Regions from separate parts of the Dorea sp. MB18-49 genome, predicted to be linked through region 2. Evidence: predicted binding sites of a transcription regulator. Region 2 holds the regulator's gene; each other region holds the start of a gene.

The links. The regulator Rex, encoded in region 2, represses fermentation and respiration genes when NADH is low (regulators of the CRP and FNR family bind a similar motif). The targets are predictions, from matches to a motif close to ATTGTTAANTANTTAACAAT.
Region 1: a site for Rex is predicted at 1,566-1,585, ahead of NCY30_RS01000 (oxidoreductase). Genes of this name have one in related genera too.
Region 3: a site for Rex is predicted at 1,290-1,309, ahead of NCY30_RS05265 (shikimate dehydrogenase). Genes of this name have one in related genera too.
Region 4: a site for Rex is predicted at 1,711-1,730, ahead of fucO (lactaldehyde reductase). Genes of this name have one in related genera too.

What each region holds. Positions count from the first base shown of each region.
Region 1 is NZ_JAMOYX010000001.1:185,721-188,939, forward strand. It holds gene NCY30_RS00990 (aldo/keto reductase) at 1-239, shown strand, start outside; gene cytX (putative hydroxymethylpyrimidine transporter CytX) at 273-1,451, shown strand; gene NCY30_RS01000 (oxidoreductase) at 1,653-1,880, shown strand; gene NCY30_RS01005 (PglD-related sugar-binding protein) at 2,088-3,219, shown strand, end outside.
Region 2 is NZ_JAMOYX010000056.1:4,468-7,686, forward strand. It holds gene abc-f (ribosomal protection-like ABC-F family protein) at 1-1,002, opposite strand, end outside; gene NCY30_RS13105 (redox-sensing transcriptional repressor Rex) at 1,168-1,809, shown strand; gene NCY30_RS13110 (NAD(P)H-hydrate dehydratase) at 1,911-3,219, shown strand, end outside.
Region 3 is NZ_JAMOYX010000011.1:31,447-34,665, reverse strand. It holds gene aroD (type I 3-dehydroquinate dehydratase) at 1-353, opposite strand, end outside; gene NCY30_RS05265 (shikimate dehydrogenase) at 368-1,255, opposite strand; gene spoIVA (stage IV sporulation protein A) at 1,441-2,913, shown strand; gene NCY30_RS05255 (iron-containing alcohol dehydrogenase) at 3,064-3,219, shown strand, end outside.
Region 4 is NZ_JAMOYX010000031.1:26,848-30,066, reverse strand. It holds gene NCY30_RS09975 (ABC-F family ATP-binding cassette domain-containing protein) at 1-1,032, shown strand, start outside; gene NCY30_RS09970 (TetR/AcrR family transcriptional regulator C-terminal domain-containing protein) at 1,072-1,611, shown strand; gene fucO (lactaldehyde reductase) at 1,944-3,089, shown strand; gene NCY30_RS09960 (tRNA-binding protein) at 3,191-3,219, opposite strand, start outside.

The DNA of each region.
Region 1 (3,219 bases), on a different contig from region 2:
CGTTGTTTTCAAAAGTAATGCTTCTTTTAAGAACAATGGATCAGATCAGTGAGAAACGAAATGTTCCATTGTCGCAGATTGCATTGAACTGGACCTTGCAGAGACCTTTTATTTCTTCTTGTATTATAGGAGCGCAGAGCCGCGATAAAATTGAGGAGAACTGCAAGGTATTTGAGTGGAAATTAAGCGATGATGAGACGCAGCTGCTGGAACAGGCTTTGAAAAAGACTATTATATAAGACTACAAAGGAAGACGAGGAGGAATAAACATTATGGAAGAGAAGCGTACCGGCTTATTTGAAAACGGTCTGATCTGGTTCGGCGCAGGGGTTTCGATCGCAGAGATCCTGACCGGAACATATCTGGCCCCGCTTGGCATGGGAAAAGGACTGGCGGCAATCATAGTAGGACACATCATTGGTTGTCTGATGCTGTTCCTGGCAGGAGTGATCGGCGGAAAAGTCAGAAAGAGTGCAATGGAGACTGTAAAGATGAGCTTTGGACAGAAAGGAAGTGTTCTGTTTGCGGTCCTGAATGTGTTGCAGCTTGTCGGCTGGACTGCGATCATGATCTATGACGGGGCACTGGCAGCAGACGGTGTGATGCATACCGGTAGATGGATCTGGTGTCTGGTGATCGGAGCACTGATCATTCTGTGGATTGTGATTGGAATTACGAATCTGGGCAGGATCAATACCGTTGCGATGGCAGCATTATTTATCCTGACACTGATTCTGTGCAAGGTGATATTTACGGGAAGCGGGGTGGGAACACCGTCTGACGACAGTATGACATTTGGAGCAGCAGTAGAGCTTGCGGTTGCAATGCCATTATCGTGGCTGCCGCTGATCAGTGACTACACAAGAGAGGCGAAGGAGCCTGTGAAAGCAACTGCAGTCAGTGCGGTTACATATGGAATTGTAAGCTGCTGGATGTATGTGATTGGTATGGGAGCTGCTATCATTACCGGAGAGTATGACATTGCACAGATCATGTTAAAGGCAGGTCTTGGCATCCTGGGACTTCTGATCATTGTATTTTCAACAGTTACAACCACTTTCCTGGATGCATACTCTGCTGGAATCTCCAGTGAGACGGTTGTAAGCAGATGGAACGGAAAGCATGTTGCTATCGTTGTGACAGTGATTGGAACGGCCGCAGCAATTGTATATCCGATGGATAATATAACGAATTTCCTGTATCTGATCGGTTCTGTATTTGCACCGATGATCGCTATCCAGATTGCTGACTTTTTCTTGTTAAAACAAGACAAGAGCAGTCGGGCAGTATATGTGCCGAATATGATCATCTGGGTGATTGGATTCGTTGTGTACAGAATTCTTATGAATGTAGATATGCCGGTAGGAAATACATTGCCGGATATGGTGATCACGATCATCCTGTGTCTGATCGCCGGGAAATTAATACCTGAAAAAAATCAGAAAGAATAAAAAAGTTAAGAAAAATGGCCGCTGTACCAGTAGTGAATAATCTGCTGGCGCAGCGGCCATTTTTTATGATTAAAATTCATGGACAAAATCTATCAACTTTCATAAAAATACTAATTTGTCTTTTATTTAACAAAATCATATAATCAAATTATAGAGAAATGCAAACAAATACAATTATATTTTTATGGAGGTTAGTAAACTATGAAAAACAATTTTCCACACGTATTCAGCCCTCTTACGATCAGAGGTATGACACTCAAAAACCGTGTTGTAATGATGCCTATGGGAAGTGATTTCGCCGGACATGATGGGAAACTGAGCGACGAACATATCAAATATTATGAGCTGCGTGCACGTGGCGGCACAGGGCTTCTGTACGTGCGAGACGTATCATTGACGGAACGGATGCCGGACGTTATATGGTATTGAATACCCTTGAAAGATTAAACTATCTTTAAAATATGTCCCTAAAAGGGAATCCCTTTCCAATATAAATATAAATACAAAGAAGCTTCGGAGAATCCTGCTACCTGTGATTCTCCGAAGCTTTTTGTGAAAATAACTATCTCCGGGTCCACTTCTATGATATGATATAGTATAACTGATCAATAAAAAAACAATTGGGGGAAATACGTAATGAAAAGTTTGCTGATTCTCGGTGCAGGCGGATTCGGCCGGATGGTAGCGGAGACTGCGCAGGCACTGGGGTATGAAAAGGTTGTATTTTTGGATGATGCGGTGAAGGATGAAGCGGTCATCGGAATGTGCTGTGATTATGAGATCAGGCATAAGGAGTATCCGGTGGCAGTAGCAGCATTTGGAAATAACAAGATGCGTCTGTACTGGACGGACAAATTGCTGGAAGAGGGGTATGAGGTACCGGCAATCGTGCATCCGTCTGCAGTTGTAAGTCCGAGTGCGGTGCTGGAGCCGGGCTGCTTTGTGATGCAGAGAGCGGTGGTAAATACCAATACCCGGATCGGGCGTGCGGTGCTGGTGAACAGCGGGGCAATCGTAGATCACAATTCAGTGGTATGTGCCGGAGCGCATGTCGGACTGGGAAGTGTTGTAAAGTCAGACTGTACGATCGAGAGCGGACGCAAAGTGGAGGCAGGAGAAGTGATCTTCTCAACCAGAAGGAAGATCGAGGGCGTGGACAGCCGGAGTCTGGAAGATGCCGTGTACGCATTTGGTTTCGGGCAGCAGTGCAGTTATGTGAAGCCATTCGGAGAAGGACACATCAATGAGACTTATGCAGTCTATATGCCGGGCGCAGATGGAAAGGATACGCCGCTTTATGTTTTGCAGCGCATCAATATTAATGTATTCAAGAACCCGGATCAGGTAATGGCGAATATATTCGGCGTTACGGAGTATCTGCGCGGTATGATCCGTGAGGCAGGCGGAGATCTGGACAGAGAGGCATTATCTTATATTAAGACAAAATCAGGAGAGAGCTATTTTGAAGATGCGGACGGACAGCCATGGCGCTGCCTGCATTATGTACCGGATTCTGTGTGCTATCAGATGGTGGAGAGACCGGAACAGTTCTATCAGTCGGCACTCAGCTTTGGCCATTTTCTGAAGCAGCTGGGGGATTATCCGGCTGAGAGCCTCTATGAGACGATCCCGAAGTTCCACGATACGGTGAAGCGTTTCCATGATTTCAAAGACGCACTGCGGAAAGATGTGAAGAACAGGGCAAGACTTTGCCGTGAAGAAATAGAGTTTGTACTGGCACGCGAGGATGACTGCGGTGTCCTTATGA
Region 2 (3,219 bases):
GCTTAAATGTTCAATAGTCAGAACATCATTGCCACTTACACAGGATGGTTCCAGTTTCAGATGTATATCTGTATTAACTTCTATCGGTTTTTCGATGGTCTGCATTTTTTCCAACATCTTTTCGCGGCTTTCGGCACGTTTGATGGATTTTTCGCGGTTGAAAGAACGAAGCTTTTCGATAACCGCTTCCTGATGCTTGATTTCCTGCTGCTGGTTAAGATATTCCTTCAGGCGTATGTCGCGAAGCTGCTGCTTCTTTGCTGCATAGTCGCTGTAATTTCCCATATAAGTACGAAGTTCTCCAAGCTCGATTTCAAGAACTTTCGTGACAACTTTGTTCAAAAAATAACGGTCATGAGACACGATCAGCACAGCTCCCTGATAGTTTAGAAGATAGGTTTCAAGCCATGCAATTGAATTCAGATCTAGATGGTTGGTTGGCTCATCAAGAAGCAAAATGTCTGGTTTCGTTAACAGAAGCTTGCCGAGAGATACACGGGTTTTCTGTCCTCCGGAGAGAGTGTCGACGGGTTTGGTGAAATCATTTTCCGTAAATCCAAGTCCCTTTAACACACCGGTGATCTCACTTTTGCAAGAATAGCCGTTCTCACGTTCGAAAGTGGCCGTAAGGCGGTTGTAAGTTTCCAGACGGTCGTTCAGGGCGTCACCGGAGAGATGCTTAAGTTCCATCTCGATCTCGCGGATACGGCGCTCCATAGCGATTATATCGGCCTTTGCGGTGCGGACTTCTTCATAGATCGTATTACCGCTTTGCATCTCTTGATGCTGGGCAAGATAGCCAAGTGTCTTACCTTTTGTCAGGATGACGTTGCCGTCATCCGGGGCTAATTCGCCTACAATCATTTTGAGCAGAGTGGACTTACCGGCACCGTTCGGTCCGACAAGAGCTGCTTTTTCGTGATCTTCTATATGGAAGGATCCATCTCTGACGATGAGGTGTTCACCGAAAGATTTCTGGATCCCGTGACATGCTAATATCATATATTTCCTCCTGAGTTATGGATAATTGATACGTTGGTATTCTCAAAATGCATTTACACATGCTACTTTATTATAACGGAAATTGCATAAAATTCAACAATAGTTTGACAATAATCTTTCAATTTTATATAATTATTTCAGACTATGATTGGAAGGGTGAAAACATTGGAAGAAAGAGAGATTTCTCGTGCGGTCATAAGAAGATTGCCGAGGTATTACAGATATTTGGGCGAACTGTTGGAAAATGGTGTAGAGCGGATTTCTTCGAACGATCTGAGTAAGCGGATGAAAGTAACAGCATCCCAGATCCGTCAGGATCTTAATAATTTCGGAGGATTCGGACAGCAGGGATACGGTTATAACGTTAAGTATTTATACACAGAGATTGGAAAGATATTAGGATTGGAAGAAGACCACAATATTATTATCATTGGTGCAGGTAATCTTGGGCAGGCACTGGCTAATTATGCAGCCTTCGAGAACCGTGGATTCATTCTGAAAGGAATCTTTGATGTGAATCCAAGACTTCAGGGAGTATCCATCCGTGGAGTTCCGATCCGTATGATGGATGATCTGAAAACGTTTGTTCAGAATAATGAGATTGATATTGCAGTTCTGACGATTCCGAAAGAGAAAGCAATTGAAGTTGCGAATATGCTGGTTGAGAACGGAGTACGTGCGATCTGGAACTTTGCACATACAGATTTGAACCTTCCGGATAATGTTGTTGTTGAGAATGTGCATCTGTCAGAAAGTCTGATGCAGTTGTCATACAATATCAGTCGTTACAAAGAGGACCATAAATAAACTATAATACAAGAAAGCGTGTAGGAGTAGTCTGGAATACGGACATATTTTTACACGTTCTTTTGTTGCAGAGATATATCTGATGGGAGATGAATAAATATATGAAACTTCTGGTTAATGCTGCACAGATGAAGGCTGCCGATCAGTACGCGATTCAGGAACTGGGCATTGCATCACTGGAATTAATGGAGCGTGCAGCAAATGCCTGTGTACAGACGATGCAAAGTGAGAATCTGGATCTTTCTTCTGTCTGTGTGGTATGTGGATCAGGGAATAATGGCGGAGATGGATTTGCCATCGCCAGGATCTTGAAGAATATGGGGTGTTCTGTGGATACTTATCTGGTCGGCAATCCAGAGCATTGTACACCGGAGACACGGGAACAGATAAGACGTCTTAAAGAATGTGGTGGTAAGATCACAGAAGATATCCCGCAGGATAACAGCTACAGCATAGTGATAGATGCCGTGTTCGGAGTCGGACTGAGCCGTAAGATTGAAGGTACATATCGTCAGGTGATTGAACGTATGAATCAGATGCAGGGTACAAAATTTGCAGTAGATATCCCATCAGGACTTTCAGCCTCTACGGGATGTGTGCTTGGTTGTGCATTCCACGCAGATGATACAGTGACATTCGAGGTGAAAAAGATCGGCCTTGAACTGGCGCAGGGCAGAGCATATGCAGGAAGAGTAACAGTAGCAGAGATTGGCATTTCGCATGAGCCGTTATTACAGGATGCAGATGTGATTCATTCTTTTGGAAGAGAAGAATATCGTAGAATGCTTCCGGAAAGACCGGAAGATTCTAATAAGGGAAGTTATGGAAGGCTTCTTGTGATCGCTGGAAGTAAGGGTATGGCAGGTGCAGCATATCTGAATGCCCATGCGGCTTATATGACAGGAGCCGGGCTTGTCAGAATCTATACACCAAAGGACAACCGCGAGATATTGCAGACACTTCTGCCGGAAGCAATCATAACGGCTTATGATGAATTTAATAAAGAAGAAGTACTAAAGCTTCTTAAGTGGGCAGACGGTGTGTGTATTGGTTCCGGCATTGGAAGAAGTACAACATCGGAGAAGTTATTGCGGACGGTTATAGAGTACGTGGATGTTCCATGCCTGATTGATGCAGACGGGTTAAATCTTCTGTCAGATAACAAAGATCTTCTTGATCGGCTGGCAGACCGGAAGTTCATATTTACGCCGCATATGAAAGAGATGTCTAGACTTACAGGCATCCCTGTGGAAGATCTTAGAGAAGACCGGATACAGATCCTGAAGAAATTCGCTGACGGATATCAGGTAACCTGTGTATTAAAAGATTCCAGAACACTGATCGCAGATAAGGCAAATGAAATCTGCCTGAATCTTACCGGGAACAGTGCGATGGCAAAAGCCGGTTCGG
Region 3 (3,219 bases), on a different contig from region 2:
AAGATCTCTACGTCAATAATATCAGCATTGCCGGTTGCTGCAACTGCTTTGTTAAGGTCGGCATATTTTTCTGTGGACATTGGATGTACGCCGCCTTCTTTGTCTGTACGGAAGGTACAGAGAAGAGGAGTATCGCCCATTACATCACGAAGTTCTTTGACGAGTTCTGAGACTTTTGCAATATCTTCAACATCTTCGTACCAGTCCATCCGCCATTCCATCAGATCCATATGCATGCCAAGATATGTACGGGTAAGGGAAAGGATGTCTTCTTTTGTCTTTCCGACATTAGGAATGCAGATTGCCGGAATTCCATTTCCGAGTTCCAGATTTCTTACTTTTACAGTGTTCATAGAAAAAATTCTCCTTAATCTTCATAAACGTAGGAAATTCCCAGTTTTTCTTTCATGTATTCACTGTCCACACGCTTGCCGAGGATCAGTTCGATAGCTGCAATTGCCTGGAAGAGCATCATGCCCTGTCCGTTCATTGTTTTACATCCGGCGTGTCTTGCCATTTTCAACATTGCTGTTTCGTGTGGGGCGTAGACAACGTCTGTGACGATAAGATCAGGACGGAAGAAAGAAGGATCAGGAATATAAGTGATTCCTTCGAGTGGCTTCATTCCAACGCCTGTGGCATTTGTGAAAAGATAAGAAGAATGCATCTCTTCTTTTAATTTATCCAGATCTTCCAGAGGGTAGAATGTTGCTTTACAATTGGTATTTTCGTTAATTTTCTTTACCGTATCGAGTGCATTCTGTTTGAACTTGTCATCTCTTGCGAAGATAGACATCTCAGCAACACCATCCAGTGCAGCCTGGATCTCAACAGCAGTAGCAGCTCCGCCGGAACCTACAATTGTTACTTTCTTTCCGGTAGGGTCAATGTCATTGTCCTTTAAAGACTGTACATAACCGATACCGTCTGTGATGTGTCCGACCAGGTAGCCGTCTTTATTGACGATGGTATTTACCGCACCACAGAGTTTGGCAGCCGGAGAGATTTCATCCAGATACTGATGTACGATTGTCTTATTTGGCATAGAAACATTGGCACCACGCATCTTCAGTGCGCGTAAGCCCTTGATTGCATCTTCAAGTTCAGGTGCATCTACTTCAAATGCAAGATTTACAATGTCAACACCTAGCTTTTCGTAAGCTGCATTATGTGTTGCAGGTGACTGCGAGTGGCGGATTGGATAAGCCAGAAGACCGATTAATTCGGTGTGTCCGGTAATCTGATGTCTTTCCATAATAAGAATCTCCTTTTTGTAATAAAACTTTATCTTTGCTTATATTTTAACAAATTACAGATGCATAAACAAATGCTAAACAGATACGGAAATGATAGAAAATGACTATTGATCTGTAGTGCAAGTTCTATAAAGAGCGAAGAAGTGCATATACTTTAACAGCACAACGGGAAGGAGCAGGGAAAGTGGACACAGAACAGTTATATAAAGATATAAAAGCGAGAACAAACGGAGAAATCTATATCGGCGTTGTCGGACCGGTAAGAACAGGAAAATCGACATTTATCAAACGCTTTATGGATGTAATGGTGTTGCCAAGAATGGAAGATGAACATAAGAAAGAGCGGACAAGAGACGAACTTCCTCAGTCTGCGGCAGGCAAGACGATTATGACAACAGAGCCCAAATTTGTACCGAAAGATGCTGCAGTGATACGTCTGAACCAGGATGTTGAAGTAAGGATCCGTCTGATTGACTGTGTCGGATATATGGTAAAGGGTGCTTCGGGACACGAGGAGGCCGGGCATGAACGTATGGTAAAGACTCCGTGGTATCAGGAAGAAATACCATTTACCAAGGCAGCGGTGATCGGTACACAAAAAGTGATTCATGAACATGCAACGATAGGAATCGTGGTAACAACCGATGGAACGATTACAGATATTCTGCCGGAAAATTATGAAGATGCGGAGGCACGGACTATAAGAGAACTTCAGTCTATCCGAAAACCATTTGTAGTACTGGTGAATTCAAAAAAACCACATGGCCAGGAGGCTAAGGAGAAGGCAAAAAAACTGGAAGATACATATGGAGTTAAAGCAATGACCGTAAATTGTGAACAAATAAAGGAAGAAGATATTTATCGGATTCTGGAGGCCGTTTTGTATGAATTCCCGATATCTGAGGTACAGTTTTATATACCGAAATGGGTGGAAATGCTTCCGGTTACACACAAGATCAAACAGGACCTTCTGGAACATATACAAAAAATCCTCGAACACCTGGAAGAGATCAGAGATGCGGCAGCTTTAACCGGAAGACCGGAAAGTCCATACATAAAAGACTGGTATGTAGAACAGATACAGATGGATACAGGCTGTGTTATCATTCAGATCCACATGTATGAAAAATATTATTATGAAATGTTAAGTGAGATGACAGGAACTACGATCACAGGCCAGTATGATCTGATAAAGACGATGCAGAAACTTTCAATCTTAAAGAATGAATATGAAAATGTAGAAGATGCATTTACTGCAGTCCGGATGAAAGGGTATGGAGTAGTCAGCCCGACAAAAGAAGAGATCGTACTGGATGAACCAGAGATTATCAGACAGGGAAATAAATATGGGGTGAAAATTCATTCGCAGGCGCCGTCCATTCATTTGATCCGTGCTAATATAGAGACGGAGATAGCCCCGATTGTTGGAAATGAGCAGCAGGCGAAAGATTTGATCCAGTATATTAAAAATGAGGAAAAAATGGAAGGAGGTATCTGGAAAACCAGTATATTCGGAAAGACAGTAGAAGAACTTGTCATGGACGGGATGAAGAATAAAATGGCAGTTATTAATGACGAAAGCCAGGAAAAACTTCAGGATACTATGCAAAAGGTTGTGAATGACAGTAATGGAGGCATGGTGTGTATCATTATTTAGAATTATGACTTAAAATTCAAAAAACACTTGAAATATAGAATAGAATGTGTCTATAATATGAATTAGGAATTGGTAAAGGGGCCATACTCGTCAGGGTGTGGTCTCTTTTTTTTACCATAATAGACAATAAGAATCTGGAGGATGATAAAAATGAAAGATTACACGTTCAAAGTACCGCAGGATATTGTATTTGGTGTAGGCTCTTTAAAAAGACTGCCGGAGCTTCTTGAAAAAAGCGGATCTAAAAAGATGATGGTAGTATCAGACAGAGGACTGGAGAAATTAGGAGTCGTACAGAAAGTGCTG
Region 4 (3,219 bases), on a different contig from region 2:
CTGTTATTGGAAAAGCCGGATATCCTGCTTCTGGATGAGCCGACCAACTACCTGGATGAGGAACATATCGCATGGTTGAAGCGCTATCTTCTGGATTATGAGAATGCATTTATTCTGATCTCGCATGATATTCCATTCTTAAACGAAGTGGTCAATATCATCTATCATATGGAGAATCAGGAACTGAACCGTTATGTGGGAGATTATGATCACTTCCAGGAAGTCTATGCTGTGAAGAAAGCGCAGCTGGAAGCTGCTTACAGAAGACAGCAGCAGGAGATCAGTGAGCTGAAAGATTTCGTGGCACGTAATAAGGCACGTGTATCTACTAGAAATATGGCGATGTCCAGACAGAAGAAGCTGGACAAGATGGATGTGATCGAACTGGCGGCAGAGAAACCGAAGCCGGAATTTCATTTCCGTTATGGCCGTACACCTGGAAAGATGTTATTTGAGACACATGATCTGGTAACGGGATATGATGAGCCGTTATCAAAACCATTAAATTTCAGTATGGAGCGTGGACAGAAGATAGCACTGGTTGGAACGAACGGAATCGGAAAGACTACATTATTAAAAAGCATTTTAGGATTGATTCCATCCTTATCCGGAAGTTGTGAACTGGGAGAGAATCTGGAGATCGGCTACTTTGAACAGGAAGTCAAAGGCGAGAACAAGACTACCTGTATCGATGAGATCTGGCAGGAATTTCCGTCGTTTACACAGTATGAAGTACGTTCGGCACTGGCAAAATGCGGACTGACAACAAAACATATCGAAAGTCAGGTCAGAGTATTAAGTGGTGGAGAGCAGGCGAAAGTCAGACTTTGTAAACTGATCAACAGGGATACGAATATATTACTTCTGGACGAACCTACAAACCATCTGGATGTGGACGCAAAGGATTCATTGAAAAAAGCTTTGCAGGAGTACAGAGGAAGTATTCTTTTAATTTGCCACGAACCTGAGTTTTATCAGGATGTAGTGAATGAAGTGTGGGACATGAGTAAGTGGACGACAAAAGTATTCTAACTGGGGATGATATAATTGGAAGAAACAAAACATGATAAAATGAAATACCGTCTGGCGGACGCTATGAAAAACTGTATGAAGAAGATGCCGGTAGAAAAGATTACGGTAAAAGAAATCGTAACAGAATGCGGAACGACAAGGCAGACATTTTACCGGAATTTTCAGGATAAATATGATCTGATCAACTGGTATTTTGACCGGATCCTGTTGGAATCGTTCCAGCATATGGGAGAAGGTAAGACGGCTTATGAAGGTCTTGTTAATAAGTTTCATTATATAGAAGAAGAAAAATTATTCTTCAAAGCTGCTTTTCGTAATGATGATCAGAATTGTCTGCGAGATCATGATTTTCAGCTGATCTTAAGATTCTATGAGAACCAGATTCAGGAAAAGACAAAACAGCCAATTCCTGAGAATCTGCATTTCCAACTGGAAATGTATTGTCAGGGATCTGTATATATGACAACGCAGTGGGTACTTGGAGATATGAAAAAGCGCCCGGAAGAGATGGCGAGAAATCTGGTTGCAGCAATGCCGGCAGAGCTGGAAACACTATTTAAGAAATTAGAACTCCTGTAAAAGGGAGTTCTTTTTTTATACCAAAGTATGCGAGAGAAGTGTTTTTTGGTATCGCCATGCGTTCGAAGGAAGCTTCCGATGGCTGTTGCTGGACAGAACAAAGTTATTTATATAACAAATAAAAATGAATGGTATTGTGAACAAAGCATAAAAAAGTTACAAAATAACAAAAGTGTAACATGCAAAAGTTACAAAATAATCACTTTGTAACTTTCATAACAAGAAAAAGGTTGTTAAAATAAAGACATAAAGAAAAGAGATGCGGATAACAAGAAAATAAAAATATTTCGCATCGCAAATAAAGAATATGTATAAAAGGAGTGTCAGTTATCATGGCAAACAGAATTAATTTAAACCAGACATCATTTCACGGAGCAGGAGCAATCAAAGAGATTGCAGCAGAAGTTAAAGTAAGAGGACTGAAAAAAGCACTGGTATGTTCAGACCCGGATCTGATCAAATTCAATGTGACAACAAAGGTAACAAAAGTACTTGATGATGCAGGACTGGAATATGAATTATATTCTGACATTAAACCAAATCCGACGATTCAGAATGTACAGCACGGAGTTGAGGCATTTAAGAAAGCGGGAGCTGATTATATTATCGCAATCGGCGGAGGATCTTCTATGGATACATCCAAAGCAATCGGTATCATCATTGCCAATCCGGAATTCGAAGATGTAAGAAGTCTGGAAGGAACAGCACCAACCAAGAATCCATGTGTTCCGATCATTGCAGTGCCTACAACAGCAGGAACAGCAGCAGAGGTAACGATCAACTATGTTATCACTGATGTCGAGAAGAAGAGAAAATTCGTCTGTGTAGATCCGCACGACATGCCTGTTATCGCAGTCGTAGATCCGGAGATGATGTCTTCTATGCCAAAGGGACTGACAGCTTCGACAGGTATGGATGCCCTGACACATGCAATTGAAGGATATACAACAAAGGCTGCATGGGAAATGACAGATATGTTCCACTTAAAAGCAATCGAACTCATTTCCAAATCTTTAAGAAGTGCAGTTGCCAATGAAAAAGAAGGACGCGAGGGCATGGCACTCGGACAGTATATCGCAGGAATGGGATTCTCTAACGTAGGTCTTGGAATCGCACATTCTATGGCTCATACACTTGGAGCTGTATATGATACACCACATGGTGTTGCGTGTGCAATGATGCTTCCAATCGTTATGGAATACAATGCAGAATGCACAGGAGAGAAATATAAAGAAATCGCAAAAGCAATGGGCGTTGAAGGCGTAGATGATATGTCAGTAGAAGAATACAGAAAAGCAGCAGTAGATGCTGTACGTAAATTATCTGTTGATGTCGGAATTCCTACAAAACTGGAAGCTCTGAAAGAAGAAGACCTTCAGTTCCTTGCTGAATCCGCTCACGCAGATGCATGTGCACCGGGTAACCCGAAAGATGCAAGCGTAGAAGATCTGAAAGATCTGTTCAGAAAATTAATGTAAGATATGAATAAAAAACAGGGTCAGAGAAGAACGGTTCTCTGACCCTGTTTTACATTTATCAGGTATTCGGAAGAAGCTGCCGGTGGCAAGTCCTGGGCGATTTAAAATATTTTACTTCCGTTTTTCACCG